Regions from separate parts of the uncultured Pigmentiphaga sp. genome, predicted to be linked through region 1. Evidence: predicted binding sites of a transcription regulator. Region 1 holds the regulator's gene; each other region holds the start of a gene.

Region 1 (9,833 bases):
TCTGGAACTTGGTGTACATGCCCTGCCAGGTCAGCCGGACGGTGCCGATCGGCCCGTTGCGCTGCTTGCCGATGATGACTTCGGCCGTGCCTTTGTCCGGCGTATCCGGATTGTAGACCTCATCGCGGTAGAGGAAGATGATGACGTCTGCGTCTTGCTCGATGGCGCCTGATTCCCGCAGGTCGCTCATTACCGGGCGTTTATTCGGACGTTGCTCCAGGCTACGGTTGAGCTGCGAGAGCGCGATGAGGGGGCAGTTCAATTCCTTGGCGAGGCCTTTCATCGAGCGGCTGATCTCGGACAGTTCCGATGCCCGGTTCTCGCTGCTCGAGCCGCTGTTGCCCGACATCAGCTGCAGGTAATCGATGATGATCAGCCCGAGCTGGCCGCATTGGCGGGCCAGGCGGCGCGCGCGCGAACGCAGCTCCATGGGGCTCAGCGCCGGGGTCTCGTCGATGTAGAGCTGCGTGTCTTGCATTTTCTGGATGGCATGCGTGAGCTTGGGCCAGTCTTCATCGAGCAGCCGGCCCGTGCGTAGGCGCTGCTGGTCCAGTCGCCCCACCGACCCGAGTATCCGCATGGCCAGCTGCGCCGCGCCCATTTCCATGGAGAAGACGGCAACGGGCAGGCCCTCCTCCACGGCCACGTGCTCGCCGATGTTCATCGAGAAAGCGGTCTTACCCATCGAGGGCCGGCCGGCCACGACGATCATGTCGCCCGGCTGCAGGCCCGACGTCATTTTGTCGAGGTCGGTGAAGCCCGTCGGCACGCCGGTGATTTCCGAAGTCGAGTCGCGATGGTAGAGCTCGTCGATGCGCTCGACCACCTGCGTGAGGAGCGGCTGCAGCGACTGGAAGCCGGCGGTCCCGCGCGCGCCCTCCTCGGCGATCTTGAAGATCTTGGACTCGGCCTCGTCCAGCAGTTGGCGCGTGTCCCGGCCCTGGGGGTTGAAGGCCGCGTCCGCGATCTCGTCCGAGATCGTGACGAGCCGGCGTAGTACCGCCCTGTCCCTCACGATCTCCGCGTAGCGCCTGATGTTGGCCGCCGATGGCGTGTTCTGGGCCAGCGAGTTGAGATAGGCGAGCCCGCCTGCATCTTCCGCCTTGCCCGCCGTCTGCAGCGCTTCGTGGGTGGTCACGACATCCGCCGGACGGCCCAGCCCGATGAGCTTGGCGATCTGTTGCCAGATGAGGCGATGATCGTAACGGTAGAAGTCATCCTCCTTGAGGATGTCGGCGATGCGATCCCAGGCTGCATTGTCCAGCAGCAAACCTCCCAGCACGGACTGCTCCGCTTCGACCGAGTGGGGGGGGATGCGCAGGGACTCTAGCTGAGGATCGGCTGGCGAATTCATAGAGCGACAAAAACCTGGAATGGATGCGCGGCCGGCGGTATGCCGGACCACGACAGTTTATAGCGTGGCGGGCGATGGCGGGCGCAGTTGTCGAGGAGGCCCCGCCGCGTGCGTGGTGCACGGTGCCGGCCTTGGGAAAAAAAACCCTCCATTTCGCGGAGAAAATGGAGGGTTTTCATTGCCGGGCCTGCCGCCAGGCAGGCCGGATGGGTGGTGCGGCCGGTTGCCCCCGCGCAGCGGGGTACCAAGGCTCGCTTAGGCAGTTTCGCCGACCACCACGACCGTGATGTTGGCCACCACGTCGGTATGCAGGCCGATTTCGATCGGGAACTCGCCGATGGTCTTGAGCGGGCCGTTGGGCAGGCGGACCATGCCCTTTTCCACCGACTCGAAACCGGCGCTCTTGAGCGCGCTGGCGATGTCGAAGTTGGTGACCGAACCGAACAGGCGGCCGTCGACGCCGGCCTTCTGCGTGATGGATACCGTGTAGCCTTCCAGGCGCTGGGCCATGGCTTGCGCGGCGGCCAGCTTCTCGGCCTGGATTTTCTCGAGCTCGGCGCGGCGCGCTTCGAACTCTTGCAGGGCGGCCTGCGTGGCGCGCTTGGCCTTCTTCTGCGGGATCAGGTAGTTACGCGCGTAACCGTTCTTCACGCGAACGACGTCGCCCAGGTTGCCGAGGTTGACGACTTTTTCGAGCAAGATGATTTGCATGATTAGACTCTCCCGGCAATCAATTGTGGTTGTCGGTGTAGGGCAAGAGCGCCAGGAAGCGGGCGCGCTTGATCGCCGTATCGAGTTGGCGCTGGTAATGCGCCTTGGTGCCGGTCAGGCGAGCGGGGATGATCTTGCCGTTTTCCTGGATGAAGTCGCGCAGGACTTCGATGTCCTTGTAGTCGATCTGTTCGACGCCGGCTGCCGTGAAGCGGCAGAACTTGCGCCGCTTGAACAGCGGGTTCTGTTGACCGAACTTCTTCTTTTCCTTGCGTTTGCCGAATGCGGCCATGATGTACCTCTTGGGTATTCAATCCGTTTCACACCTGAGCGCTGCCCTGCCCGCTTCGTCCATCACCCGCCTGGGCGACGGTGGCCTGCTGGATATGCAGCCTCAGTCTGCTTGAACCTTTCCGGGTCGGTGCCAAAAAACCCTCGATCCGCAGCGATCGGCCCAGCGCTTCGCGCTCGAGCCTGCTGGCGAGATCGCCGATCGCCACCGCGTTGACGAGCATTTCCACCCGGCGGGGCCTACCGCCTTCGAGCAGCTCGGATTCATGGGCAAGCGTCAGTTCCAGCACCGGTATGCCGGCGGGGGTGTACCTGAGCGGCTTGCACTCGACCACCTGGGCGGTCAGAAGAACCTGGTTCAACGCCGTGTCGTCCGGGGCATCGTCAAGCTGCCGCGGGAGCGGCCTGGGATGCGGGCGGTCGGCAACGACCTGTCATGCCAGCCGGGCCGGGGCTCAGCCCTCGGCTTGCGTGGCCTCGGTGGACACCTTGCGGGCCTCCTCGCGCTCGACGATCTTCATCATCGGCGACGGGGCGGTCTCGGCCTTCTTCATCTTGACGACGAGATGGCGCAGCACGGCGTCGTTATAGCGGAAGGCGTGCTCGAGTTCGTCCAGCGTGGCTTGGCTGCACTCGATGTTCATGCACACGTAGTGAGCCTTGACGAGCTTCTGGATCGGATATGCCAATTGGCGGCGACCCCAGTCTTCCAGGCGGTGTACTGCGCCGCCCTGGCTGGTGATCAGCGTCTTGTAACGCTCGACCATGGCCGGAACCTGCTCGCTCTGGTCCGGATGAACGATGAAAACTATTTCGTAGTGACGCATTTACGCTCCTTATGGATGGTCCTGGAGGCGACTCGAAAGGCCGCCCCGAAAGGCGCAAGTCCGCTCAAGCGTCTAGAGTCGGACAAGGGTTCTCAAATCCGGCAGGAGGTCTGCGCATAACACAATGCGCAATGCCTGCCAAAAATTAAGCCAGCTATTATCGCTTGCAAACGCGGAAAAATCAAGGTGCGCCTCGTGGCCGGCCATGATCGCCCCCCGGCCGGGGTACGGCAGCCCGGGAGGGCGAACCGCGGGACGGGCTCCCCACCCCGCCGCGCTCAATGACGGCCGGCGTGGATCGGCCTTGGCATGCTTGGCGCGACCCCGGCAGGGCCGTTGCGGCCTGCCTGCGCTAGTAGGTGTCGAAGGCTGCCTGCACGGCCTCCGGGCCCGAGGCGCCCGCCCCCAGCGCCAGCATCAGCAGGACCCGCGCCTTCCAGGGCGACAGGGTGCCGGCCCCGGGCAGGCTGCAGGCTGCGGTGACGCGTCCGCTCCCCGTGCGGCTGGTTCGCACGACGGCCAGGCCCGCGCCAGCAAGGCGCTCGAGCGCCGCCATGGCTTCGGCGCTCGCCGAGCCGTTGCCGGGGCCCGCCCAGACAAGGCCGCGCGCGCCCGTTGCGGGTACGGCATCGATCAGGGCAGTCGAGGCACCCGCATAGCCAGCCAGGATTTCCACCGGGACGAGCGGCGTTGCAGGGGTGAATGGCGTCGCGCGGGTGTGCGGCCGCTCGGGACGCGCGAGCCAGGTGACCCGCCCGTCTTGGACCAGCCCGAGCGGACCGGCGTTGGGCGCGGCGAAGGCGTCGGGCCGGTTGGCATTGACCTTGCCCACCTCTCGCGCGCCGAAGACCTGGTGGTTCAGTACCACCAGCACGCCGCGCCCCGCCGCGCCGGAGGTGGCGGCCACGGTGGCGGCGTCGAGCAGGTTCAGCGGCCCATCCGCCGACAGCGCCGTCGACGGGCGCATCGCGCCCACCAAGACGACAGGCTTGTCGCTCTTGAGCACCAGATGGAGATAGTAGGCCGTCTCCTCGAGGGTGTCGGTGCCGTGCGTGACGACGGCGCCATCGACTTGCGGATCGTCCAGCGCCTGCTGCAGCCGGCTGGCGAGCGACTGCCAGAAGGCGGGCGTGGCGTCCTTGCTGTCGATGGATGCGAACTGTTCGGCGCTGATGCGGGCGACCTGGTCGAGCCCGGGTGTTTGCGCGCATAGCGCCGCCACGTCGAGCACGCCCGCCGTATAGGCTTCGACGGATTGGGGCTCGACGCCGGCTCCGGCGATGGTGCCACCGGTGGCGAGAAGGCAGAGGTGCGGAAGAGGCATGGGAATCAATGTGCTTGCCGGAGCCCGATGATACCCGCCCCCGCGCATGGTGGCGCGGCCGCGACACCTGGCGATTATGCTTGCGCCGCCCATCGGTACTGTATAAAAATACAGTTACTGGATAAAACCACAGAAGCGTCTGTCGCACCTCCCACCCCGGGCGGCCGCGCAAAACCGGAGCCAGACATGCCCAAGCTGACCGCACGCCAGCAGGAGATCCTCGATCTCATCCGCCGGACCATCGTCGAAACCGGCTTTCCCCCCACGCGCGCCGAAATCGCGCAGGCGCTCGGTTTTCGTTCCCCGAACGCGGCGGAAGAACACCTGAAGGCGCTCGCGCGCAAGGGGGTGTTGGAGTTGTCGGCCGGTACCTCGCGCGGCATACGGCTCAAAGACGCCACTGCCGCCGATTCCCCTTCCCTGCAGCTCACGCATCCGGCGCTGGCGCAGCTCGTGCTACCGCTCGTGGGCCGGGTCGCGGCTGGCAGCCCCATCCTTGCCGCCGAGCACATCGAGAAGGAGGTGGGCGTGGACCAAGCGCTGTTTTCGCAACGTCCCGACTATCTGCTGAAGGTGCGCGGGGAAAGCATGCGGGATGCCGGCATCCTCGACGGCGACCTGCTGGCCGTCAAGAAGGCGGCCCAGGCCCGCGACGGGCAGATCGTCGTGGCACGCCTCGGCGACGAAGTCACCGTCAAGCAACTGCGTTATACCGAAAGCGGCCTGAGCCTCTTGCCCGCCAATCCCGATTTCAAGCCCATCGAGATCAGCCGCAACCGCGACGACTTCGCCCTCGAGGGCATCGCGGTTGGCCTGATCCGGGCCGGACTCCTGCACTGAAAGCATCCGACGGACGATCTCCATGAAACACCATACGCAAGTCCCCAGTCTTTCCAGCGGATATCCCGGGCTCGATGCGGCGCTGCCGCAAGCTGGGTGGCCTGTCGGCGCACTGACGGAAATCCTGGTTTCGCGCGTCGGGCATGGCGAATTGAACCTGCTCGGTCCGCTGCTCGCCCGTCTCACCCGCGCAGGCCGCACGGTGGCGCTGCTGGTGCCGCCGTACTTGTCATATGCGCCGGCGCTGATCCAGCACGGGGTGGCGCTCGAGTGCGTCAAGCTGGTCCGCTCGGCCCGTCCGCTGGACGACGGCCTGGACCAGATCGAGACGGCGGTGCGATCCGGCGAATTTGCCGCGTTGGTCGCGATCCTTCCTCCCGACGAGGCCGCGGTGCGGTCCGAAGGCACGGTAAGGCGCCTGCTGCTGGCGGCAAGGCTCTCGGGGTGCCCCGCCTTCCTGTTCCATACTTGCAGCACGCCTGCCACGACGTCGGTTTCCCAGTTGCGCCTGTTGGCAGACATGAGTCAGGCAGGTGAGCTCCGCCTGCAACGCATCGCCCCGGACGACGAAGCCGGCCGCGGCGCGGTCACATTGGAAATCGGCCAACGCGAGCCCCGGGCAGGATTCCGCCGCGTGGCCGGCCTTGCCCTGGCGGGCACCCGTTTCTGCTCGGCCGCACAATTGAACGAACCGGACGAAACGGCCGCCGTGGCGAATGCCCGGCCGGTCCAGGCGCCCCCAGAACAAGGCGCCCCCCGGGCCAAGCCGGCTTCGCCGGGCCGCAGCCGGTGGCCGTTCAAACAGCGCGGCAGCTCGGGCGGTGCGGGGAGCTCTCCAGCGGGCCTGGCGTTCTGGCTCGCCCGCAGCTGGAACGCCTGACGATGGCCAGCCGCTGTGGCGCTACACCGCGCGTTGCCGCACGGTTTCGTACAAGCACACGGCGGACGCCACGCTCACGTTCAGGCTTTCCACCGAGCCCATCATGGGAATGCGGACCAGTTGGTCGCAGGTTTCGCGGGTCAAACGCCGCATGCCCTCGCCTTCCGCACCCATGACCCACGCGATGGGTTGGCGGGCGTCAACCTGGTGGATGGTTTCGGTGGCCTCGTCATCGGTTCCCACCACCCATATGCCCCGTTCCTTGAGGCTGCGCAGGGTCCGCGCGAGGTTGGTCACCGTGAGATAGGGAACGGTGTCGGCAGCGCCGCAGGCGACGCGCTGTACCGTGGCATTCAAGCCCACGGCTCGGTCGCGCGGTGCGATCACGGCATGCACGCCGGCTCCGTCTGCAGTTCGCAAGCAGGCGCCGAGATTGTGCGGGTCCGTCACCCCGTCCAGCACGAGTAAAAAGGCTGGCCCGGACGCCTCGTCGAGCACTTCGTCTATGTCCATGGCCAGTTGCAGGCTCGTGGCCAATGCCACGACGCCCTGATGGCGCTGGCCCTTGGCGAGTCCGTCCAGGCGTGATTGCGGGACGGGATGCACTTTGCGCCCCGCGGCCTGTGCCTGCTCGATCAGCGTCAACATGCGGCGATCGCGGCGCGCCTCTTCGACGTAGATATCCTTGATCGATTCCGGCGCATGGCGCAACCGCGCCGCGACTGCGTGAAATCCGACCAAAACCTGGCTCGCTGCCATTTTTCACCCCATTGATGCATGCCGCGCACGGCAAAAAACGATACGGCGCTGCTCCTGGCAGCGCCGCAATGCCGTTATTAGACCAGAGATTCAGTGACGCTTGCGCCCGCGCTTGGCAGCTGCCCGCTTGCCGCTTCGGGTGCTGGCCGGTTTCTCCGCCGTGGCGGACTTCTTGGCCGGGATGCCCTTCTTGTCTTTCGGAGGCTTGGCCGTTTCGGTCATGAGCGGGGTCTTGGCCGCGCTTTTTTCCGGTTTGCGGGGCGCTGGCGCGCTTTCGCGTTTGATCGCCTTGCGCAGGCCTTCATAGCTTACGCCTTTGACGAGCTTGAAATCGATCCGCCTGGCCTCGAGGTCCACCCGGGCGACTTGCACCTGTACCTTGTCGGTGAGGCGATAGCGCATGCCCGTGCGCTCTCCGCGCAGTTCGTGCAAGCCATCGTTGAACTGGAAGTATTCTGCGCCCAATTCCGAGACGTGCACCAGGCCTTCGACGTGCAATTCATCGAGCGTGACGAAGATGCCGAACGCCGCGACGCCCGTCACGGTGCCGCTGAAAATGTCGCCCACCCGCTCACGCATGTACCAGCACTTGAGCCATGCCTCGACGTCGCGCGATGCATCGTCGGCCCGGCGTTCGTTGGCCGAGCAGAACAGGCCGAGCTTCTCCCAGAGGGCGTGTTCCTGCTCTTTGGCCGAACCGGGCACCACCGGCGTGTCTTCCGGCGGGTTGGGTACGAAACGCTTGCCCTGCAGCAAAGCCTTGATGACACGGTGCGTCAGCAGATCGGGATAGCGTCGGATGGGCGACGTGAAGTGTGCGTAGGCGGGGTATGCGAGCCCGAAGTGGCCCACGTTGTCCGGGCTGTACATGGCCTGTTGCATCGAGCGCAGCGCCATGGTTTGCAGCAGCGGCGCGTCGGGCCGGTGCTTGGTGCTTTCCAGCAGCGCCGAGTAGTCGGCCGCCGTGGGCTTGTCGCCCCCGCCGAGCGACAAGCCCAGCGTCTTCAGAAAGTCGCGTAGCGCCTGCAGTTTCTCCGGCGTGGGACCTTCGTGTATGCGGTACAGGCCCGGGTGCTTGCTGCGTTGCATGAAGTCGGCGGCACAGGTATTGGCCGCGAGCATGCATTCCTCGATCATCTTGTGCGCGTCGTTGCGCACGTAGGGCACGATGCTCTGGATGCGTCCGAGCTCGTTGCAAATGATCTTGGTCTCTATGGTGTCGAAATCGATGGCGCCCCGCTTCTGCCGCGCTTGCGCAAGAAGCTTGAACAGCTCGTACAAGTCCTGGATCTGGGGCAGGACGTGCGCGTACTTGCGCGCGGCCGGGCCATCGGGCTGCTGGAGTGCTGCCCACACTTCGTTATAGGTGGTGCGCGCATGGGAATGGATGACGGCGTTGTAGAACTGGTACGCCTGCACCGTGCCCGCCTTGGCTCCGGTGGCAGGGATCACCATGTCGCACACCAGCACCAGGCGGTCGACGTTGGGATTCAGCGAGCACAGCCCGTTGGACAGCTTTTCCGGCAGCATGGGGATGACCTTGCGCGGAAAGTAGACGCTGGTGCTGCGTTCCAGCGCATCGGCGTCCAGGGCGTCGCCAGGCCTGACGTAGTGGGCGACGTCGGCGATGGCGACGATCAGGCGCCAGCCCGCGCGCTTGCGGGCTCCTGTGCCCAGCTCCACCCGTTCGCAATACACGGCGTCATCGAAGTCCCGGGCATCCTCGCCGTCGATGGTGATCAGCGGTACGTCGCGCAGGTCGAAGCGTTCGACGAGGTCGCTGTCGCGAACCTCGGACGGAAGGCGTTCGGCCTGCGCCAACGCCTTGGGGGAAAACTCGTGCGGGACGTCGAACTTGCGGACCGCAATTTCGATTTCCATGCCCGGGTCGTCGATTTCGCCCAGGATCTCCACCACGCGGCCCAGCGGCTGCGTGTGGCGGGTCGGCTGTTCGATGATTTCCACGGTGACGACCTGGCCGTGCTGGGCTTCGGCGGTTTCGCCGGGCGGCACCAAGATGTCGTGCTTGATGCGCTGGTCTTCGGGTACGACGAGGAATAATCCGCGTTCGTTCAGGAAGCGTCCGACCAGCTTGTTGGTGCGGCGCTCCAGCACCTCGACGATGGTGGCTTCCGGCTTGCCCCGGTAATCGGTGCCCGTCAGCCGGACGAGCACGCGGTCGCCGTGGAGCACCTTGAGCATTTCCTTCGGCGGCAAGAAGATGTCGGGCTGGCCGTCGTCACGAATGAGGAAGCCGAAGCCGTCGCGGTGCCCCTGCACGCGACCGGCGATGAAATCGAGTTTGGTCGACAACAGAAGCGCGCCCTTGCGGTTCTGCATCAGCTGGCCATCGCGTTCCATGGCCGCGATGCGCCGTTCGAACCCCACGCTGCCCGGGGCGACGCCCAGACGCCTTGCGAGTTCGGCGGGGGCGATGGGCGCGTTGGCCTCTCGCAGCACCCTCAGGATTTGCTCTCGGCTAGGTACGTCGGGGTCGAAATCCGGGGGCGTGGAAGGATGGTTGTTATGGGATCGAGTTGTCAAAGTCTAAGGATCTCTTTATAATGCGCAGCTCTGTTGCTACTGCCTGCATGCAACGGTGACGCAAGCATAACTTGAGTTTACCGCAGCAAATGCACGGTGGTTGCGGCAAATGCCCAGATGGCGGAATTGGTAGACGCACTAGTTTCAGGTACTAGCGCTTAGCGGCGTGGAGGTTCGAGTCCTCTTCTGGGCACCAATCGAAATGGCAGCGTTGGCGGCCATGGTTGGGCAACCCGTTTGAACGGGTGTTGAGGTTTACGCAGTGCCCAGGTGGCGGAATTGGTAGACGCACTAGTTTCAGGT
Region 2 (9,833 bases), on a different contig from region 1:
GAAGGCGTACGCAATAGCGTATCGGAAGACGCACGAATCCCGCCGTCGCGCGCCACCGCGGCGACCACACGCAACTCGCGCAGGGTAATGGGAGCGCGGGGATGCACTCCGGACCATGCTTCCTCCATTTCCTCATGATAAACAAAATCGAACACTTGCTTCGTACAACTCAACCCGCCTGGCCGGGTGAGGGGCACAATCTTCCGAGGCACCCGGAGCAAAAGATGGACGCCGCATAACAACGCTGCAACAAAGGAGACACTCCAGATGAATCGCTATCCGCATCGGCCACCGCGTCGCAAATTCCTCCAGCTCGCAGCCTCGGCCCCCCTCTTCGCAAGCCAGGCCAGGATCGCGGTGGCGGCCGACTATCCCCAGCGGCCGTTGACCTTCGTCGTCCCGTTCGGCCCCGGTGGAAACGTAGACAGCGTAGGCAGATTGATGGCCGCGGCCATGGGCCCCGTCTTGGGGCAAACCATCGTCGTGGAAAACCGGGCGGGCGCCGGCGGCAGCGTGGGTGCCGCCCAAGTGGCGCAAGCCGCGCCCGATGGCTACGTGCTCATGGTGGGATCCAACGGTCCGCTCACGGTCAACCCCTTCGTACAGGCGAAGCTGGCGTACGACCCGATCAAGGACTTTGCGCCCATCGCGTTGGTGGGCTCCGTGCCACACGTACTGCTCGCCAACAACGACCTTCCCGCCAAGACCGTGCAAGAGGCGGCGGAACTCTCCAAGAAGCGGTTCGTGGGCTGCGCGTCCTCGGGAATCGGCAGCGCCACCCACCTCACCCTGGCGCGCTTCAATGCCCAGACCGGCGCCCGGATAGAACACGTGCCTTTCCGGGGCGGCAATACCCTGGTTCCCGCCCTCATCGGCGGCGACGTGCAACTGGCGTCGATGGAGTTCTCGACCGCCCTCCCGCTGCACCAATCGGGACGCGCCCGCATCCTGGCCGTCGCCGGGGAGCGGCGCAGCCCGCTGGCGCCCGACGTGCCGACCTTCATCGAAAGCGGGGTGCCGGGGTTCACGGCCCAGAGCTACGTGGGGCTGCTCGCGCCGGCCCGCGTGCCGGCAGACGTGTTAAACAAACTGGAAGAGGCCGCGAACGCCGCGCTGGACGCCCGGGAACTGGCGAACAAGCTACGTAGCCTGGGCCTGGAGGTCGCCCCGAAGGAACACCGGCGCAGCGCTGGGTTCGCAGCTTTCCTGCAGGCGGAGTACGAACGCTCGGGGCAAGCCGCACGGATAGCGGGAATCCAACCCGAATGAACGGCCTGGACAGAGGCACCGCACCGCAGAGATCTTCTAGTCCAGCCTAGATTCATGTCATCAACGATACCGACGAGAGGAACACATGAGCATTACCCTGGGCATCATTGGATTCGGTGAAGTCGGCGGCATTTTCGGCCGCGGACTGCGCGGCAAGGAGGGCGTGGACGCGGTCTGCGCCTGGGACCTCAAATTTGCCGGCGACGGCGGTGCGGCAGCCCGCAAGGCGGCGGCCGACGACGGCATCGAACCCGTCGACGGGATGGCGGCACTGTGCGGGCGCGCGACGCTGTTGATCTCGGCAGTCACCGCCTCCAATACCTTGGCGGTGGCCGAAGAGGCGGCGCGCCACGTGCGCCCCGGCACCCTGTTTCTGGACCTGAACTCGGCCTCGCCGGGCACCAAGCAGAAAGCCGCCGCCGCGCTCGAGGCGGCCGGCGCGCACTACGTCGAAGCAGGCGTCATGACCTCGGTGCCGCCGTATGGCATCCGCGTCCCGATGCTGCTCGGCGGAGCGCGCGCGGAAAGCCTCGCGGCCACGCTGGCGGGCTGGGGCATGGACGCCAAGCCGGTCTCCACGGAACTGGGCATTGCGTCCGCCATCAAGATGAGCCGCAGCGTCATGATCAAGGGCCTGGAAGCATTGGTGATCGAAAGCTATGCCACGGCACGGCACTATGGCGTGGAGGAATACGTCCTACCCACCCTGCAGGAGACCTTTCCCCAGATCGACTGGGAAAAACAAGGCGCCTACTTCTTCAGCCGCGTGGTCAAGCACGGCAAGCGGCGCGCCGAAGAGATGCGCGAAGCCGCACAGACCGTACGCGAAGCCGGCTTCGAGCCGCTCATGGCCAGCGCCACCGCAGAAAAGCAGGATTGGGTGGCGCGCCTGGCCCGCGAGGGCGTGTTCGAAGGCATAGAGGCCAGCTCGCCGTGGCAGGAGTACGCCGACCGCTTGCTCAAGACCATCAAGAAATAAAACAAGCAAAGCGGCGCAAGAGGCGGGGAATGGGGCCCTGCCCCCTTCCCGTCACGGCATCAGCCCCCGCTGCCGCAATATCTGGCGCGCCAGTGCCAGTCGCGCGGCGCCGTCCTCCGGCTTGCGCATGTCCATGTTCAAGGCGAAGAAGTACACCTCTTGGCCCCGCTCCAGATAGCCCACGAACCAGCCGACCTGGTTCGGATCGTCTTCACCCAGCCGGGCCCAACCCGTCTTGCCGCTGAGCCGGTAAGCCTCCGACGCCTCGAGCACAATCGCATCTTTGACCACCTGCACGGACCGTCCGGAGGCATCGAGCTGCCCGCCGTAAAACCGCCGCAGGAAGTCCACCTGCTCCAGCGCGGAAATGCGTAGCTCGCCACTCAACCAGAACTGGTCGATGCCGCCGCTGATGTTCCGGTTCCCGTAGCGGAAACGGTCCACATAGTCTTGCATGCGCCGGGCGCCGATCCGTCTCGCGAGCTCCTGGTAGAACCACACGACGGAGTTGGACATCGCCGTAGCCAGCGTATGGGACTGCGCCCAGGCCGGCGGCCACCAGCTTTGGCGGGGATCACGCTTGTCGTCCCAGTTCAGCGCGAAATCCCCTCCACTAGCCACGCCCGTTTCCAGCGCGATCAAGGCGTTCGGAAAGTGCAGCGCGGCGCAGCAATGCATGCACAAACATGATCGGGCATTTCCTCCTTCTTGCGCCAGGTCGGCCACTTACCTCGTAGGCGACGAGATGAGCGATCAGATAGCCAGTCCCCTCCCGGATTGAATTATTGCAAATATCAAACGATAATGATAATAATTCTTATTATTATCATGAAATGAGTCTTCCACCGGGGCTGGGGGCTGACCCAGCCCCGAGCTTGCACGAACCGAATCGACAAAAGCTGACATATCGAGGGAGAAAATGATCGTACGCCCCACCAATCGCTTGAGCGCCTGCCTTGCTGCTGCCTTCCCCGTCATCGCCTCGGCCCAGCACACACCGGCCGTGCTACCGGCCATCACCGTCCAAGCGCCTCAGCAAGAAGAAGGCGCCGACATCACCGAAGGCACGGGCTCCTATACCACGCTTGGCGTGTCGCGCACTGCCACGCCCCTCGGCCTGTCGCTGCGCGATACGCCGCAATCGGTCACTGTCGTTACCCAACAGCGAATTGAAGACCAGGACCTCCTGACCATCACCGATGTCGTCAACAACGCGACTGGCGTTTCGGTCAACCAGTACGAGACGCATCGCGGGCAGTTCAACTCCCGGGGCTTCGACATCAATACCCTCATGATCGACGGCGTGCCCACCACCTGGCAGCAACCATGGAGTTCGGGCGAAGTTTTCACGAGTCTCGCCATGTACGACCGGGTGGAAATCGTGCGCGGCGCGACCGGCTTGACTACCGGCGCCGGCGACCCGTCAGCGGCCATCAATCTGGTCCGCAAGCGCGCACACAGCAAAGAGTTCATGGGCAAGGCCGAACTCGGCCTCGGCAACTGGGACCAACTGCGTGGGCTGATAGACCTCTCCACGCCCGTCAACCGAGCCAAGTCGGTACGTTTGCGCGTCGTGGGCGAACATTCCCAGCGCGACAGCTGGGTGGACCTTCTCGGCAACAAGAGCCGGACGCTGTACGCGACACTCGAGGCGGACCTCACGCCCAGCACCTTGCTGACGGCGGGGTTCAGTCACCACGAAAACCGGGCGCGAGGCCCGATGTGGGGCGGCTTGCCCATCTGGCATGCCGACGGCAGCCGCACCCATTGGAGTCGAGCCAAGACTTCTTCGGCGGACTGGACACGGTGGGACTCGACGCACGAATCCTACTTCGCGTCTCTCGACCACCGTTTCGAGAACGATTGGAAAGTCCGCTTCAGCTACACCCACGGCCAACGCAAGGCCGATTCTTACCTGCTCTATCTTTCGGGCGCTCCCGACCGCAACACCGGACTGGGAATGGTGACGTTCGCCGGATCCTATGACGTCAAGACCACGCAAGACGACGTGGCAATCCAAGCGAACGGCCCCATCGAACTCTTCGGACGCCAGCACGAGCTGGCATTCGGCTATGTGTACGCCGACCAGAAGTTCAATGCGGACTCCCGTCCCGCAGACCCAGCAGGGGGGCTAGCTCCGGACTTCAACGCTTGGGACGGCACCTTTCCCGAACCTACCTGGGGCGATCCCGTCTTCTACGAAGGCGGCCGCACCAAACAACAGGCGCTCTACGGTGTTGCACGCCTGAATGTCGCCGCTCCCCTCAAGCTCATTCTAGGCGCGCGCGTCACGAACTACCGCAGGACGGGAGATCTCTCTTACAGCAACTCCTACGAGATCAAGAGCCGCGGCGAAGTCACTCCCTATGCGGGCATCATCTACGACCTGGACGACCAGTACTCCCTATACGCCAGCTATACCAGCATCTTCCAGCCCCAGAACGCGCGCGATGCCAGCGGCCGCTACCTCGATCCCGTCGTCGGCAAAGCCACGGAAACCGGCATCAAGGGAGAATTCCTCGATGGCCGGCTTACCGCCTCGGCATCGGTCTTCCACATCAAACAAAGCAATCTCGCGCAACAAACGAGCGAAACCGTGCCCGGGACCAATCCCCCCGAGCCTGCCTATCGGGCAGTAGACGGCGCGACCAGCAAGGGATTCGAAGTCGAAGTCGCCGGCCAAGTGACGCCCAGCTGGCAGGTCGCGGCCGGCTATACCCTCTTCCGCGCCAAAGATGCAGGCGGCGCCGACGTCAACAGCCTATATCCGCGCCAACTCCTCCGGGTGTTCACCACGTACCGGCTGCCCGGCACGTGGCGCGGCCTGATCATCGGGGGCGGCGTGAACTGGCAAGGGAAAACGTATACCTACGCCCAGAACCCCCTCGGCGTGGTGGAGAAGGTCGAGCAAGACGGCTACCCACTGGCCAGCCTGATGGCCCGCTACGAGTTCTCCAGGCAGCTGACCGGCCAAATCAACATCAACAACATTTTCGACAAGCGCTACTACGACATGTTCGCGGCTTATAGCCAATTCACGTATGGCGCGCCCCGCAATGTGACGGTCAGCCTGAAGTACAAGTTCTGACGCGTCCCCCATGGGCCGCAAAACGCTTGGCCCTGGCGGGCGCGCTGCGGGCCACCGGTTGCCCGGCCGGCCCCGGCCCGGGCATCGGCAGGCTGCGCCGCCATGGCGCGGCATGTGCGGCAAAAGGTCGATACACATGGGGCCCCGATACTGTATTTTTATACAGTATCATGTCGCGATGGACCGCTTGACCAAGCTCGAAATCCTGGCCGATGCCGCCAAATACGACGCCTCCTGCGCGAGCAGCGGCGCGCCCAAGCGCGCATCCCGGGGCGGAAGCGGCCTAGGGGCCGGCACCGGGGCGGGAATTTGCCACAGCTTCACACCCGACGGGCGGTGCGTGTCCCTGCTGAAGATCCTGCTCACCAACTTCTGCCAGTACGATTGCCAATACTGCGTGAACCGGCGTTCGAGCAACGTGCCGCGCGCCAGGTTTTTTCCCGGGGAAGTGGTGGCGCTCACCCTAGACTTCTACCGGCGCAACTATATCGACGGCTTGTTCCTGAGTTCGGGCATCATCCGCGGCGCCGACTACACCATGGAACAACTGGTCGAAGTGGCCCGCTCGCTGCGCGAAGACCACCAGTTTCGCGGCTACATCCACCTCAAGACCATACCGGACGCCGATCCGCGCCTGATCGAGCTTGCCGGCCAGTTTGCCGACCGGCTCAGCGTCAATATCGAATTGCCGACCGACGATGGCCTGCAGCGCCTCGCCCCCGAAAAAAACGCCGAGACGATCAAGCGGGCCATGGGTGCCATTCGGCTCGCCCAGGAGGAGGCCCAAGGCGAAAAGCGCCCCGTGGCGCCAACGCCAGCGGGCCAAAGCACGCAAATGATCGTCGGTGCGGACGACGCCGACGACCGCGCCATCCTGCAAACGGCGCAAACGCTTTACGGGGCATACCGGCTCAAGCGGGTCTACTACTCGGCGTTCAGCCCCATTCCCGACAGCCCCTCGACCCTGCCCCAACAAGCACCGCCGCTATTGCGCGAACACCGCCTGTACCAGGCCGACTTCCTGCTGCGAGGCTATGGTTTTCGCGCCGAAGAGCTCTTTCCCCAAGCGGGGCACCTGCCGCTGGACATCGATCCCAAGCTCGCGTGGGCCCTGGCCAATCGCTCGTGCTTTCCCGTCGACCTAAACCGCGCACCGCAACGCCTGATCGCGCGGGTGCCGGGCATCGGCCTGCGCAACGCCAAGCGGCTCGTCGAACTCAGGCGCCTGCGCGCCATTCGCTACCAAGACTTGGTTCGCCTGCGCTGCTCGATGGAAAAACTCAAACCCTTCATCGTCGTGCAGGACTATCGCCCCGGGCTCGGCGAACCGCCGTCGGAAACGCTGCGCCGCGCCTTGGCGCCTGCGCCTCGCCAACTCGCACTGCTTTAGCGGGCGGAGCATGACGCACGCGCACCTACACAGGCTGGTTGTGGAAGGCGGCTATGCAAGCTGGCGTCGGCTTGCCCTGCGGGCGCTCGCGTACGCATGGCCGCCGGAAACGATCACCTGGACCGAACGCACGGCCACCGGTGGCGCAGCAGGCGGGCAAATGACGCTGGACGCGCTGCAGGACGAGGCCGCTGGGCCGCCGCGCGACGCGCCCGCCCTTCCCCGCGTGCGCATTTCCCGAAACTTGGCCGCGCTGCTCCACGACGCGGCCTTGTATCGATCGCCAGGTCGCTGGCCATTGCTCTACCGCGTCGTGTGGCGATGGCACCAGGGAGACCGTGCCGTCGCGTCGGCGGCCGACGAAGACGGCGCCCGCTTGCACGCCATGGCCAAATCGGTCCGGCGTGCCAAGCACGACATGATCGCCTACCTGCGTTTCAAGGAACGGGCCGATGGCGGCTCGCCACAGTACTTGGCTTGGTACGAGCCCGAACACGACGTGCTGCCGTTTGCCGCGGAACATTTCGCGCAACGCATGGGCGCCTCGACCTGGTGGATCGGCACGCCGCATGGCGCAGCGTGGTGGGATGGCCGCGACTTGCATATTTCGGAAGCGGCCTTGCAAGCCACGGCCATGCCCATCACGGACGATGAGGTCGAACCGCTATGGCTGGCCTACTACCAAAACACCTTCAATCCGGCCCGGCTGAACGAATGCGCCCTAGAGCGGCAAATGCCGGTGCGCTTCTGGCGGCATTTGCCTGAAGGTCCGCTCATTCCCCGGATGGTCGCCGAAGCACGCGATGGTGCAAGGCGCCTTGCGCAATCCGGGGCGATAGGCACCATGCCGGGCAAACCCGTGGCGGTGGACGCCGCCCGGGCGCAGCCGCTGCGCGCGCCGGCATCGTCGCTGGACCAATGCCGCCGATGCGAGCTCTGGCGCCATGCCACCCAGCCCGTCCCGGGTTGTGGTCCGGACAACGCGCGCCTCATGCTGGTCGGCGAACAACCCGGCGACCACGAAGACCTCTCCGGACGGGCCTTCATCGGGCCAGCAGGCAAGGTGCTCGATGATGCCATGCGCCGCGCCGGGGTCGCGCGCGAGTCGGTGTACCTGACCAACGCCGTCAAGCACTTCAAATGGATCGCGCGTGGCAAGCGCCGGCTGCACAAAACGCCCGCGCAACGCGAGGTCGAGGCCTGCTCGCAATGGCTGCGCGAAGAAATGGTGCGCGTTCGGCCCGCCGTCATCGTCACCCTGGGCGCCACCGCCCTCAGGGCAGTATTAGGGCCCCAGTTCCCGCTTCGCGACCACCTGGGCATGCCGCTGCGGCAGGGCGACGCGTGGGTCGTCCCAACCTGGCACCCTTCCTATGCCCTGCGCGCTTCAGGTGCGGAGAAAGAGGCGGCGATCATCGACGACATCGTCCGGGCGATCGCCCACGCACGCGAATTGGCGTCGACCGACTAATGCAATGGCGGGCTACGGGGGGCGGCGCAAGGCTAGCAGGCTTTAGCCGAGTCGCTTGACGACCCGCGCGACCTTCGCAACGCCTCCCGTCCCGCTTGCAGCGCGGCTCACCAGCGCCGTCCCGGCAGCCGTCAGCAACGCCCGCCATACCAGCCCGCGGCTGCGTATCCCTGCCACCATGAGCAACGCGCCCAGGCCAAGCACGAGCACGTGCTCTTGAGAAGGGCCCCGTCCGCCCCGGGCTACCTCTCCGGGCTCACCCGGGAACGAGGCTGCGTCGTCAGTGAGTTGCATTTCTTCTGCTTCCATGGTCGTCCCCCATAAAGAAGGCCAGGTTGCAGCAACTTGCATGCCCACGAACCCGCTACGACCGCTTGCCTCGCGTGCCGAGGAAAGAGCTCGCCACGGTATCGTTCAAGTCGTCGAGGTGGACCATTGCCGCGCGCGCGATGCCCAGCGTCGGATACTGATGAAGCACGGCACGCCAACGCGGCGATTGCAGCAGCTCATTCCACAGCGGCTCCAGCATGCCAACATCCTCCTTGCCCCCCGAGACCGCGTGGGCGAATTCGAGGCTCGGCCTTGCAGACAAGAGCTGCATGCGACTGGACGCGCCGAGCATCCGGGGCATTGCTTGGCCAGGTTCAAGGCAGCAATACAGCACGGTGCGCAGCTTGTCCGCGTTCGCTGCCGCGAATGCGCGCAGCGAGGCACCCCGCACCCATACTGTTTCTTCTGCGGCATCGAATGGATATGCAGCATGCTCGTCGGCGCGCGCAAACAGCTGCAGCCCGCGCTGCAACCGCGGCCAATCCGTCGTTGCAGCATCCGGCGAGGACTTGGCTTCCGCCAGCAGGCAAACATCCCACAGCATTTGATCGCCTTGCGTCCCGGCGCAACGCAACAGCACGACGTCCCATTCCGTCTTGGCGTGCGCGCGGCTGGCCGGAAATGCTGATGGCACCCGCATCGTCGTCACGGCGCGAAACATGCCTTCGCCTTCGGCGTCATTGAGCCGGCACGCGATCATGGCGAACGCATGCGCCGCAGCGGACTCCACCGCCCTGCCCCGCTCGCGGGCAATGCGTCCCTGCTCGGCAGCAACCGCGGAACCGGAGCGTGGGCCGCTCGCATCCAACAGCGCCTCATAGCGCCGGACGCCATCGTCCAAGGCGAGCGCGTCGTGCCGACGCAGGCGGGCCAGCGCAGGCCCCTCCAGCAGTCGCTTCACGCCGTGCCCCAACGCATCCTGGCCGGGAAGACGCTGCAGATCGGAAAGCCCGGCAAGCCGCGCAAGCGCGTCGTCCAGGGCTGCCCAGTGCCGGGCCGCTGCCGCCGCTTGCACCCGCGCCAAGGCGTCATGCAAGACCCCGCGTGGCAGGCGCTCGAGCTTGGCGGGATGCGCGATGGCATGGACCAATGCCAGGACAGTGCGTGCGTCCTGCGCCGCATGCGCGGCCAAGCCAGCATATTCCTGCACCACAGGGCTGCCGTGCCTGAGCACCCTGGCCTGGAACGCCGGATCACCGCTTTCGGGGCGCAACGCTTCGCGAATGAGATCGGCCAGGGCATCGAGAAAACCAGCGCGAAGCGCCGCCGTCGGCGAGCGGCCTTCCACCAGCGCCTCGCGGCTAAG
Region 3 (9,833 bases), 140 kb from region 1:
CGAGTCCGTTTCGTCTTGCAGGCGGAATTGACTGCCCAAGATCAGCGGCAGCTTTTTCTCCTTGGCCCGGACATGGGCGCGTACCGCACCCGCCAGCGAGCATTCGTCGGTGATGGCCAGGGCCGCATAACCGAGCTCGGCGGCGCGGTCCACCATTTCCTCCGGCCACGAGGCGCCGCGCAAGAAACTGAAGTTGGTCAGGCACTGCAGCTCGGCGTACGGAGGCAGGCTGATGCCGGGAAGGGAAGGTGGAGCAGCCATGGCGTCAGGCATACAGGCCGTGCAGGTACCACCGGGGCTCCTTCAGAGACCGGTCGAGATAAATCCAATAGCGGATTTTGTCTTCGCTTTCGGCCACGAAGTAATCGCGGGAAATGGGCGAGCCGTCCCACCAGCCGGCTTCGATGCGCTCGGGCCCGCGCAAGATGCGCAACGGCGTGCCGTAATACGGTCGATGCTCACGCATGACGAGAGGAATGGGCCGCTGCAGCAGCCAGAACGGACGCTCGGCAGAGAAGTTTTCCGCCGTGGCGGCCGAGCGGAACGGCCCGAGTGCCGGCAGCCAGCGGTTGGCCGCCTCGGGACGGTGATCGGCCTGTGGCCGGGCAGCCAAGACTTGGCCGGGGCCCAGGCGCGCCGTCAGCAGGTCCAGCAGGCGCCCTTCCCGGGCAGGCTCTCCTCCGGGCTCGATGAAGAGGTCGTCTGGCGCCGGCTCGCGGGGTGCGAGCCGGTCGGTCTGCAGGCCAACGGCGATGACCGGCGCCTGGAGTGACAGGCGCCCCAGGTGTTCTTTGAGCAGGTGCAATAAATGATCGGGCTGCCATTCGGGGTCTGCCGGCGCGATGGACAGGCGCGTAGGAGGGCGGGCATGGCGGCCGCGTTCGTGTTCCAGGACCAGCACGACGGCGCACACGGCCGCCTGTACTGCATTGAGCCATCCCGCCAATTGCTGGATGAGCCGCCTGGCCACCGTGAGCACGGCCGGAGCATGTTCGATGCGGGCCAGTAATTCAATGCGGGCCGAGAACTCGAGTGGGGGTCGTATCCATTCGAAGACTTCTGGATGGTGCCCGTAGGCTTGGTCGATCGATCGAAGCAAATCGGGGCCGCAGCGGCGCTGCATGCCGGCACGCGGCAAGCGGAGCAGCGCGGCGAGGGTGCGGCAGCCTATGCCTTCGAGCCATTCACGGTGCGGGCGGGCAGCGGGCAGCAGGGTGCAGGGAATGTTCCCCAGGTTGCGCACGAGTGCCGGCAGCCGCAGCACCCGACGCGGGCCGGGGGTAGCACGTGCCGCGAGCAGCCATGCGCCGAGGGCAGTGGGAGCCATGCCGAGGCGGGACTGGCAGCCGAGCTCGCCCATGCTGCGGCGTATGCGCCGGCACAAGGAGGCCGGGCCGCCGAAGGCCCGCAGGCTGGGGCCGACTTCCAATAGCAGGCTGGCCTCGGGACCGAAGGCGACGTCGGGGGTGTATTGCAGCATGGCGAGCGAGGCAGCCTTCAGCAGTTGCTGCTCGCGTTCGGCGTCGCGTTGGATGAACGAGGCGTGGGGCGCCACCGCGCCTGCGCTTTTTTTGCGCATGTCTGGACGCACGCCCAGCCTGCGGGCCTCGGGGGTGACGGCTACCACCTGCTCGTGATCCAGGACCGCCACGGCGGGCGCGGCCTCATCCGACCAGAGCGGGTTCAGTGCGTCGAGGCTGGGTTGCGTCAGGTAGACGGCTATCCACAACCGCATGATGGGGCTCGGAAGACGGAACGGCGTCGCCCGGCGCCGAGGGGGCAGGCGCGAGCGGCAGCACCAAGGGGGTTTCCTGGCAGGGGCCGCGGCGCTTGAGTATGCGCAGGCATAGCCGATCCCCGGCCGGCTGCAGCAGCAGCCGCAAGGAGGCTGGAGAGGAGGCTTGTGCCGCGGCGGCCGGGCGGAACATGAAGAAAGCGGTTTCTCCGCCTTGCGCGGCCAAGTGCAGCCGCCGCAGGGCCGTGGCGGACGAATGCTCCGCCCAGTAAAGCAAGGCCCCGCAGCTTCCGTGCTTGAGGATTTGCTCGGCGGCCCATAGGGCATTGGTCGTTTCCCTGGGCGACACCCAAAGCAGTTGCCGGACCGGAAAGCCCTGGGCCAGCCAGGCCTGTTGGCAGGGGACGTGCGGAGGTCGAAGCAGGACGATGCTGCGCTTGGGGGGAAGCCTGCGCAGGGCGGGCAGCAGCAGCCTGAGCTCGCCTATGCCGGAGTGCGGCAGCAACAATTCGATGAGCTGCCCCAGGGGCCAGCCCCCGCCGGGCAGATTGCGGGATAGTTCGGGATGGCCGGTCTCCACACACGGCTGGTCGGCCCGTGCGAGCTGCGACCCCCGCCAGAGCAGCGGGTGGATGGCGGGCAAAGCCGAGGGCGAGGAAGCAGCGAAAGCAGGCATGGGGATGCGCGAACACAACGGATGGATACTGTATGAATATACAGTATCTCCGTCAAGTCACCGCTGTCGCCATGTCCCCGCCATCCGTGGGCTGATCCTTCCCCAGGGGCTCGGCCCACGGCGGGGAGGAGTGCTCGCGCGCCTTAGCTACGGCTGCAGAAACTGTCTACTGCCGCCGGGTCGGAGACGAAGCGGTTGCCGCTGCCCTGTATGCGCTGGATGCGGTGCTCCCGTTCGCGCTCCCAGGCGTCCACCGGATAGGCCCGGGCCCAGGTGCAGAACAGGCGCCGATCCTGTTGGCTCAGGTGCAGGCCATAGGTGGTGGCCATGTACATCTGGATGCGTGCAATGCGTCCCCGCACCACTTGCCGGGGCTGTATGCGGCGCTTTTTGAAGTCCACGACAGTGCGGCATTGGCCATAGATGGGAGGCGGGTCGTCTGCCCACACGGCATAGCGGAAATTAGAGCGGTCCGCGTTGATCTCGCCGATCACGGGAACAAGGTTGACTAGATCGCCTTCCGCTTTGCGGAAGACCGGGTCGACGGCCGCGCAGTGCTTGCGTCCGCCGCGTTGCCAGCACTGCCGCTGGTGGCCGATGACCCAGGCTGGCACGACGTGTTCCCACTCCTGGCGTGATCCACGGCGGGCGTCCTTGCGGACCTGGTAGCTACAGGAGGAAAAGTCAATGCTTTTGCCGCGGTAGCGGCATCCGCAATAAAACGTGCTTTCTAGGCCTGCATAGACCTTGGGGAGGACTTGCTTGGCATGCCGGAAATCGCGGTGGCCGACGGCGCCCGGCCGGGTGACCAGGTCTGCGGCATGAGCGGGAAGCAAGGAGAGAAGCAGTGAAAATGCCAGCGAGCGGAAAATCATGGGGCGGCATTGTACGCGGCCGACCCATCCTCGATCTGAGGGAGAACGCGGCGCCAACGGGTCAGTTCGACGTTCCGCTTCCTGCCACCACGCGCACCACGGCTTCGCTCTTGCCCGTACGTTGCGCATGATCCAGGCCTTCGTTGGCCAGTGCATCGGCCCGTTCGTTGCCGACATGGCCGTTGTGTCCGCGTACCCACTTGAACGTGGCACGATGCCGATCCGCTTCTGCGATCAGCGTCTTCCAGAGTTCGACGTTCTTGACGTCTTTCCAGTTCTTGCGCACCCATCCATGGCGCCATTGGTTCATGCCGTTCACGACGTACTGGGAGTCGGTATAGACGACGACGTCGCAAGGCTGCGGCAGCCAGCGCAAGGCTTCGGCAGCCGCGGTCAACTCCATGCGGTTGTTGGTCGTGTCCGGAGACCCGCCAAAGATTTCCACGGTGCCGTCCGGCGTGCGGATCAGCGCGCCCCAGCCGCCCGGGCCGCCGGGATTGCCACGGCAAGCACCGTCGCAAAAAATCACGGCTCCGTTGGCCGGCGGCGCTTCGTCCACGGGCGCCGCCACGGCCGAGGCAGGCGCATCGACGTCCAGCCAGCGTTGAAAAGGCGTGAGATCGGCGGCGTCCTTGACGTACCACTTCTTCTGCGCGGGAGACCACCTGGCCCCTAGCGCCTTGGCTTCGTCCTTCTCGGCATAGGGCACTTTGAGCCAGACAACCATGGGATCACCATCTCTATACAAGGGGCGTGACCATAATCGGCCAAGCAAGCCATTGTCAAGGCAAAGGGGCAGCAGCGCCTGGCGGGATGCGCTGCTCAATTCGTGGGCGGGGAACCTCAAAGCGCGCTGTGATGCGGGCCGTTTCCGTTTGTTCCACTGCTGTCCCCAAGCTTGTCCACAGGATGCGGGGATAACCCCGCATCAGGATGCATTTGCCGACACGGACGCGCCGGGTGCGCGGTAAAGCGTGCGGGGAGCTGCCAGGTGCAGCGTCAATCCGCGCAGGGCGTTGAAAGTAAGAAAAGACAGCCATAGGCCGTGATTGCCAAACTTCGGCAACAGCCCCAGGGACAATCCGAGGAAGGCGGCGCCGCACAAGAGCATGGAATACATCAGCGTCCGGGTCTGCGTCGCGCCGATGAACATGCCGTCGTACAGGTAAGCCCAGACCGAGGCGATGGGCGCCAGTACCATCCACGGCAGGAAGTGCGCGGCCGTTTCGCGCAGCACCGGCTGGTCAGTCAGCATGGCGACGATGGCGGGGCCTGCCGCGGCATATGCCGCCGCGTAACCCAGCGCACCGGCGGCGGCCCAGCCCATGCATAGCCGCACCGCGCGGCGCAGCCCCGGGGCGTCGCCCGCGCCTACGGCTGAACCGACCAGTGCCTCCGCTGCATGCGCGAAACCGTCGAGGCCGAAAGCCATGAAGGTCAGGAAGTTCAGCAAGAGGGCATTGGCGGCGAGCACCGTGTCGCCTTGCATGGCACCAAGGTGTGCAAACCACCCCATGCTCGCCAGCAGACAGGCCGTGCGGATGAATATGTGGATATTGATGCCGACCAGCCGCCGCATGGCCGAGGCGTCGAGCAAGGCCGCCAGGCGCAGGGCCGGCCAGGCAGACCGGTGGGAGCGCCATAGCAGGAACCCGCCGGCCAGCGTGCCGACGCCGTCGGCCGCGGCCGTGGCCGCGCCAATGCCGGTCACGCCCCAGTCGAAGACGTGCACGAACAGCAGCACGGCCGCGAGGTTGACGAGGTTGATCAGGATTTGCAGGCCGAGCGCGATGCGTACCCGCTGGCAACCCAGCAGCCAGCCCAGGATGACGTAGTTGGCGAGAGCGAGCGGAGCCGCCCAGATCCGGCCCCGGCAGTAGGCCGTCGCCTGCCGGGTGACTTCCGCGCTCCCTCCCAGCAGTTCCAGGCCCAACGCGATCAGTGGTCCTTGCAATGCCAGCAGGAGTAGTCCGATTGCGGCGGCCAGGATCATGGCACGCACCACCGTCGCGGCGAGCGCGGGTTCGTCGCCTTTGCCCCAGGCCTGGGCGACGAGGCCGGTGGTTCCCATGCGCAAGAAACCGAAGCCCCAGAAAAGAAAGCTGAATAGCAAGCCGCCCAATGCGACGCCTGCCAGGTATTCCGGGCCGGGAAGATGGCCTGCTACCCCGGTATCGACGGCCGACATCAAGGGTTGCGTGAGATTGGCAAGCACGATGGGCAAGGCCATCGCGAGAATGCGCCGATGGGTGAGGGGAGGAGACACTGGGGGCACGGACCGTCCTTCCGCCGGGTCGTATTCGTCTTGCCGCTGCCGCGGCGTTTCGCGGCGAGCATACCCTGAAACGAAAAACGGACGCCCTGGGCGTCCGTTCCTCATCGAATTTGGCTCCCCGAACTGGGTTCGAACCAGTGACCTGCGGATTAACAGTCCGTCGCTCTACCGACTGAGCTATCGGGGAATCGAGCCCGTAACTATAGCAGAAAAAAATGCGGCGTCAAAGGACGCGAGCAGGGCGGTAAACTTGCCGCCATGAGTTCCCTCTTTACGCTCGAAGCGCCTTGCAGCTACCGCGAGGAGATCCGCAAGAGCCGGTTCCTCGCGCATGCGGCGCCGGTCTCGAGCGCCGATGACGCGATGGCTTTCTTCGCCAGGCATTCCGATCCCACGGCCACGCATAACTGCTGGGCTTACCGCATCGGCGCTTCGTATCGCTTCAACGATGATGGCGAACCGGGCGGCACTGCCGGGCGCCCCATCTTGCAGGCCATAGACGGACAGTCCTGCGACCGCGTCGCAGTGCTGGTGGTGCGCTGGTTCGGCGGCACGCTCCTGGGGGCAGGCGGGCTCGTGCGCGCCTATGGAGGCTGCGCCGCCAATTGCCTGCGCCTGGGACGGCGCGTGCCGCTGGTGGAAGTAACCGAAGCCGAAGTCTCGTGCACGTTCGCCGAACTGCCGCTGTTCAAGGCGCGGCTGCGTAGCCATGGTGCAGAGGTCGTCCAGGAACATTTCGACGAGCACGGTGCCCGCCTCTCGATCAAAGTGCCGCGCGCCAACCTAGATGCGTTGAAGCAGGTCCTGACAGGCTTGAGCCGCGGTCGTTCCGTGCTGGAACTGCGGGACGCGCCCTGATGGCGTCCGGCTTATAGCTTATAGGCCGGCGAGCTTACAGGCGCGCTGGACCAAGATGCCATCGGGTGAGGCCAGGTCGTTCAAGATAGTGAAGTGATTGCGGTCGGCCACTCGCAGCAACTCACCGGGCAAGCCGGCGCGCGCGGCAGCGAATGTCTCGGCCTGGCGCTGGAATTCCGGAAGCTCCGCCGCGCCGTACGCCAGGATCAGTTCGCGGCGGCTGAGCGGTCGGTGCAAGGGACTGAGCCGTTGCACGTCCGGCGGACACAGGCACAGTCTTTCATTCAAGTGGCTGAGCCGGATGGGTTCGAGGTCATAGATGCCGCTGATGGCCAGGCCTGCGCTGACACCCGGCTCGTCAAGCACCATGGCGGCCAGGTGCGCCCCGGCCGACCAGCCGCAGACGATAAGGCGATCCGGGTCGGTGCCCCATTGTGATGCATGCCGTGTCAGCCAACCGATGGCCGAGCGGATTTCACCCACGATGCCGCCCAGGGACTGCTCCGGCGCTAGCGTATACCCCACCACAGCCACGTGCAGCCCGTGGGCAAGCGGCCCGGCGGCCAAAAAGCTGAAGCTATCCTTGGAGCCTGACTGCCAGTAGCCGCCGTGGATGAACACCATGAGCGGGCCGGGCCGCGCGGCCGGAAAGTAATCGATCCGGTTGCGCGAGGCCGGCCCGTAGCGCAGGTCGAGGTACTGGGGATACGCCGCCCGCAGCTTGGCGCTGCGCTCGTTGAACTCCGCCATCAGCACCGCGCTGTTGAGCACGGCGGCGCAATTATCGTAGGCGACGTCGAGTTCCTCCCGGGGCATCCCGTTGTACATCGCAGTCATACGACGATTCCGGTCCAGGCAGGAAGCGAGGATGTCATGATCTCGGGCAGCAACCAACATTTCCGAAGCAGAAGAATTCATCCTTTCTCGTTCCAATGCAAGACCTGTGCCGGCTCTACGTCGCGGCGGCGCTCTTTAGTGGTGCATGCCGTGCGTTCCGTGTTCGCCGCCCCGCGCACCCGGCGCATGGACTTTGAACTCTACCTGTACCTCGCCCGCCTTCTCGAAAACGAGCGTGGCCGGGAAGCTGGCACCTTCCTTCAGTGGCGCCTTCAGCCGCACGAACATGATGTGGTAGCCGCCGGGCTTGAGCTCCACCTCGCCACCTGCCGGCACGGCGATGGCGTCCACTTGCCTCATGCGCATGATGTCGCCTTCCATTTGCATCGTGTGCAGTTCGGTCGACGCCGAGACATCGGCCCGGACGGCGATGAGCTTGTCCGCCTCGCCCGCGTTCGTGAGTTTGAGGAATCCCCCTCCGCTGGGCTGGCCGGGCGCCGTGGCGCGGGCCCACGGGTGCTCGATACGGATGCTGCCCGCAGTGTAGCCGTGGGCGTGTGCGCTGGCCGCGCCGGCAACGAGCAGAGAAACCAAGAAGCTAGAAAGAAAAGGGCGAATCTGCATGTTTTTTCTCGTCGTAAAAATGCGGGTCGATGCGGGCGCGGCGGGTACGACGCGCCCGAGCTCTCTCACGTAGCCAAGCGTCATGCCGGCGGCGCGCGGGACGAGAAATGCAGGTAAGGGGGAAGGGGAAAAGTCCAGGCCGAAAAATCGACATGATAGGCCGGACCGCAGTCGAGCAGGACGGTCCGTGCCGGATCGGACGGAGGGGGCGGAAGCGCAGCGGCGTGGGCGCCCGCCAGGCACAAGGGGCACTGCAGCGCCGCCAAGACGTGGGCGCCGCCGTCTAGCGGCCCCAGCGGAACCGAGGCCGTTCCCTGATGGGAACAGAGCTCGGCCACCAACTGCTGTCTGCCGGCGGCCGCGTGCACCATCGGGACGGCGGCATGCCAGAGTACGCACAGCAGTGCCAGCCAGGCGAGGCGTGAGGAAGCGTAAGCGGCCATGGGCCGATCATACTCCAGTCCCGGGATGAGGCCGGAAATGCCCCCGCCCCAGGGCCGGATCACTCAGGCTTGATGCCCGCCTTCTTCGCGACCTCGCCGAACAGCTTCACTTCGCGCTCGATGCGCGCCTTCATTTCGGCTGCCGTCTCCTGCGTAGCCTCGAAGCCGGCCGCCTTGAGCTTGTTGGCATACTCCGGGTTGGCCACGACTTTCTTGACGGCGTTCTCGAGCTTGGCGCGAACGTCAGGCTCCACGCCGGCCGGCACCATGATGCCAAACCAGATGCTGATCGTGACGCCTGGGTAGCGTTCGGCCGCAGCGGGCACATCCGGCAGCGCGGGCAGGCGCTTGGGCTCCATGACAGTCAACGGCACCAAGCGCTTGCTGCGGATGTACTCGACCGAGGGCGCGTATGTAGCCGATGCCAGGTTGATCTGCCCGCCCACCGCATCGGACACGACCGCTGCCGCCCCTTTATACGGTACATGCACGAGATCGATGCCTGCCGCGGATTTCAGCAATTCGACCGCGAAATGCTGCGGGGTGCCGTTGCCCGAGCTTCCGTATGTCAGTTTGCCGGGGTTGGCCTTGGCGTAGCTGATGAGCTCATCCAATGTCTTGACGGGAGCCTGGGGATGGGCGAGCAACAGCAGGGGCGTGCCGGCGATCATTCCAATCGGCTCCAGGTCTTTCGTGATGTCGAAGGGGAGGTCCTTTTGCATCGACGGGGCGATCGTCCGTGCGCTCTCTGCGAAAAGAATGGTGTACCCGTCGGCCGGCCCCTTGGCCACCATGTTGGATCCGATGGCACCCCCTGCGCCGGGCCGGTTCTCGACGATTACCTGTTGCCCGAGCTCTGCGGAAAGATACGGCGCCACCAAGCGCGCGACGATGTCTGTGCCTCCTCCCGGCCCGAACGGCACCACGAAGCGGATCGGGCGGGACGGGAAGGTGTCCGCATGGGCTGCGGCGCTGGACACGGCGAGCAGCGCTGCGGACAGAAAAGCGCGAACTTTCGTTTTCATGAGTCTCCTCTAGCGTTTTGCCGGCACGAGAAATCTCGCAGTGTGTTTATCGTGAGGCCGGCCTGACGGAATGCCGCTCCGCCGTGCCAGGCATGGCCGCCAGCGGACGCGCTGCGGCAAGGTACCGAACAGCCTGGCATTGATCAAGATTGAATGTTGAATAAACCTATTGCCCCTAGCCGGCGCTCGAAGGGCGGGCACGGTTGTCGCAAACGGCTGGAAGCGCCGCGGCAAAGAGGGGGCGGGCGAGAAGGGGGAGGAGCGCCGACCGGAAACCCACGCCCCGCAAGCCGCATGGATGGGTTCGCAAGGAGAGGTGGCAGGGGCGCCGGCCGGAAATAAAAAACGGACGCCGAAGCGTCCGTCTTCATTGATCTTTGGCTCCCCGAGCAGGGCTCGAACCTGCGACCTGCGGATTAACAGTCCGTCGCTCTACCGACTGAGCTATCGGGGAATCGAGCCCAAGACTATAGCATGAATCACTC

What was found. The regulator LexA, encoded in region 1, represses DNA repair genes until DNA is damaged. The targets are predictions, from matches to a motif close to ACTGTATNNNNATACAGT.
Region 2: a site for LexA is predicted at 5,486-5,503, ahead of Q0319_RS12765 (putative DNA modification/repair radical SAM protein). Genes of this name have one in related genera too.
Region 3: a site for LexA is predicted at 2,439-2,456, ahead of imuA (translesion DNA synthesis-associated protein ImuA). Genes of this name have one in related genera too.

The regions. Positions count from the first base shown of each region.
Region 1 covers NZ_CALFCW010000030.1:514,246-524,078, forward strand. Annotated here, with positions in the region: gene Q0319_RS08940 (replicative DNA helicase) at 1-1,354, opposite strand, end outside; gene rplI (50S ribosomal protein L9) at 1,610-2,065, opposite strand; gene rpsR (30S ribosomal protein S18) at 2,085-2,357, opposite strand; gene priB (primosomal replication protein N) at 2,386-2,718, opposite strand; gene rpsF (30S ribosomal protein S6) at 2,812-3,183, opposite strand; gene Q0319_RS08965 (asparaginase) at 3,536-4,507, opposite strand; gene lexA (transcriptional repressor LexA) at 4,694-5,347, shown strand; gene Q0319_RS08975 (hypothetical protein) at 5,370-6,227, shown strand; gene rlmB (23S rRNA (guanosine(2251)-2'-O)-methyltransferase RlmB) at 6,249-6,986, opposite strand; gene rnr (ribonuclease R) at 7,077-9,530, opposite strand; tRNA gene Q0319_RS08990 (tRNA-Leu) at 9,642-9,726, shown strand; tRNA gene Q0319_RS08995 (tRNA-Leu) at 9,795-9,833, shown strand, end outside.
Region 2 covers NZ_CALFCW010000047.1:545-10,377, forward strand. Annotated here, with positions in the region: partial or broken gene Q0319_RS12740 (LysR family transcriptional regulator) at 1-107, opposite strand, end outside; gene Q0319_RS12745 (tripartite tricarboxylate transporter substrate binding protein) at 268-1,269, shown strand; gene Q0319_RS12750 (NAD(P)-dependent oxidoreductase) at 1,355-2,248, shown strand; gene Q0319_RS12755 (penicillin-binding transpeptidase domain-containing protein) at 2,300-2,926, opposite strand; gene Q0319_RS12760 (TonB-dependent siderophore receptor) at 3,168-5,336, shown strand; gene Q0319_RS12765 (putative DNA modification/repair radical SAM protein) at 5,515-6,726, shown strand; gene Q0319_RS12770 (UdgX family uracil-DNA binding protein) at 6,737-8,197, shown strand; gene Q0319_RS12775 (hypothetical protein) at 8,240-8,506, opposite strand; gene Q0319_RS12780 (3-deoxy-D-arabino-heptulosonate 7-phosphate synthase) at 8,562-9,833, opposite strand, start outside.
Region 3 covers NZ_CALFCW010000030.1:655,937-665,769, reverse strand. Annotated here, with positions in the region: gene Q0319_RS09670 (error-prone DNA polymerase) at 1-261, opposite strand, end outside; gene Q0319_RS09665 (DNA polymerase Y family protein) at 266-1,735, opposite strand; gene imuA (translesion DNA synthesis-associated protein ImuA) at 1,665-2,411, opposite strand; gene Q0319_RS09655 (endonuclease) at 2,555-3,286, opposite strand; gene rnhA (ribonuclease HI) at 3,348-3,815, opposite strand; partial or broken gene Q0319_RS09645 (DUF5710 domain-containing protein) at 3,894-4,013, opposite strand; gene Q0319_RS09640 (MATE family efflux transporter) at 4,215-5,516, opposite strand; tRNA gene Q0319_RS09635 (tRNA-Asn) at 5,673-5,748, opposite strand; gene Q0319_RS09630 (YigZ family protein) at 5,820-6,419, shown strand; gene Q0319_RS09625 (alpha/beta hydrolase) at 6,438-7,256, opposite strand; gene Q0319_RS09620 (copper chaperone PCu(A)C) at 7,392-7,880, opposite strand; gene Q0319_RS09615 (DUF2946 family protein) at 7,961-8,323, opposite strand; gene Q0319_RS09610 (tripartite tricarboxylate transporter substrate binding protein) at 8,383-9,348, opposite strand; tRNA gene Q0319_RS09605 (tRNA-Asn) at 9,727-9,802, opposite strand.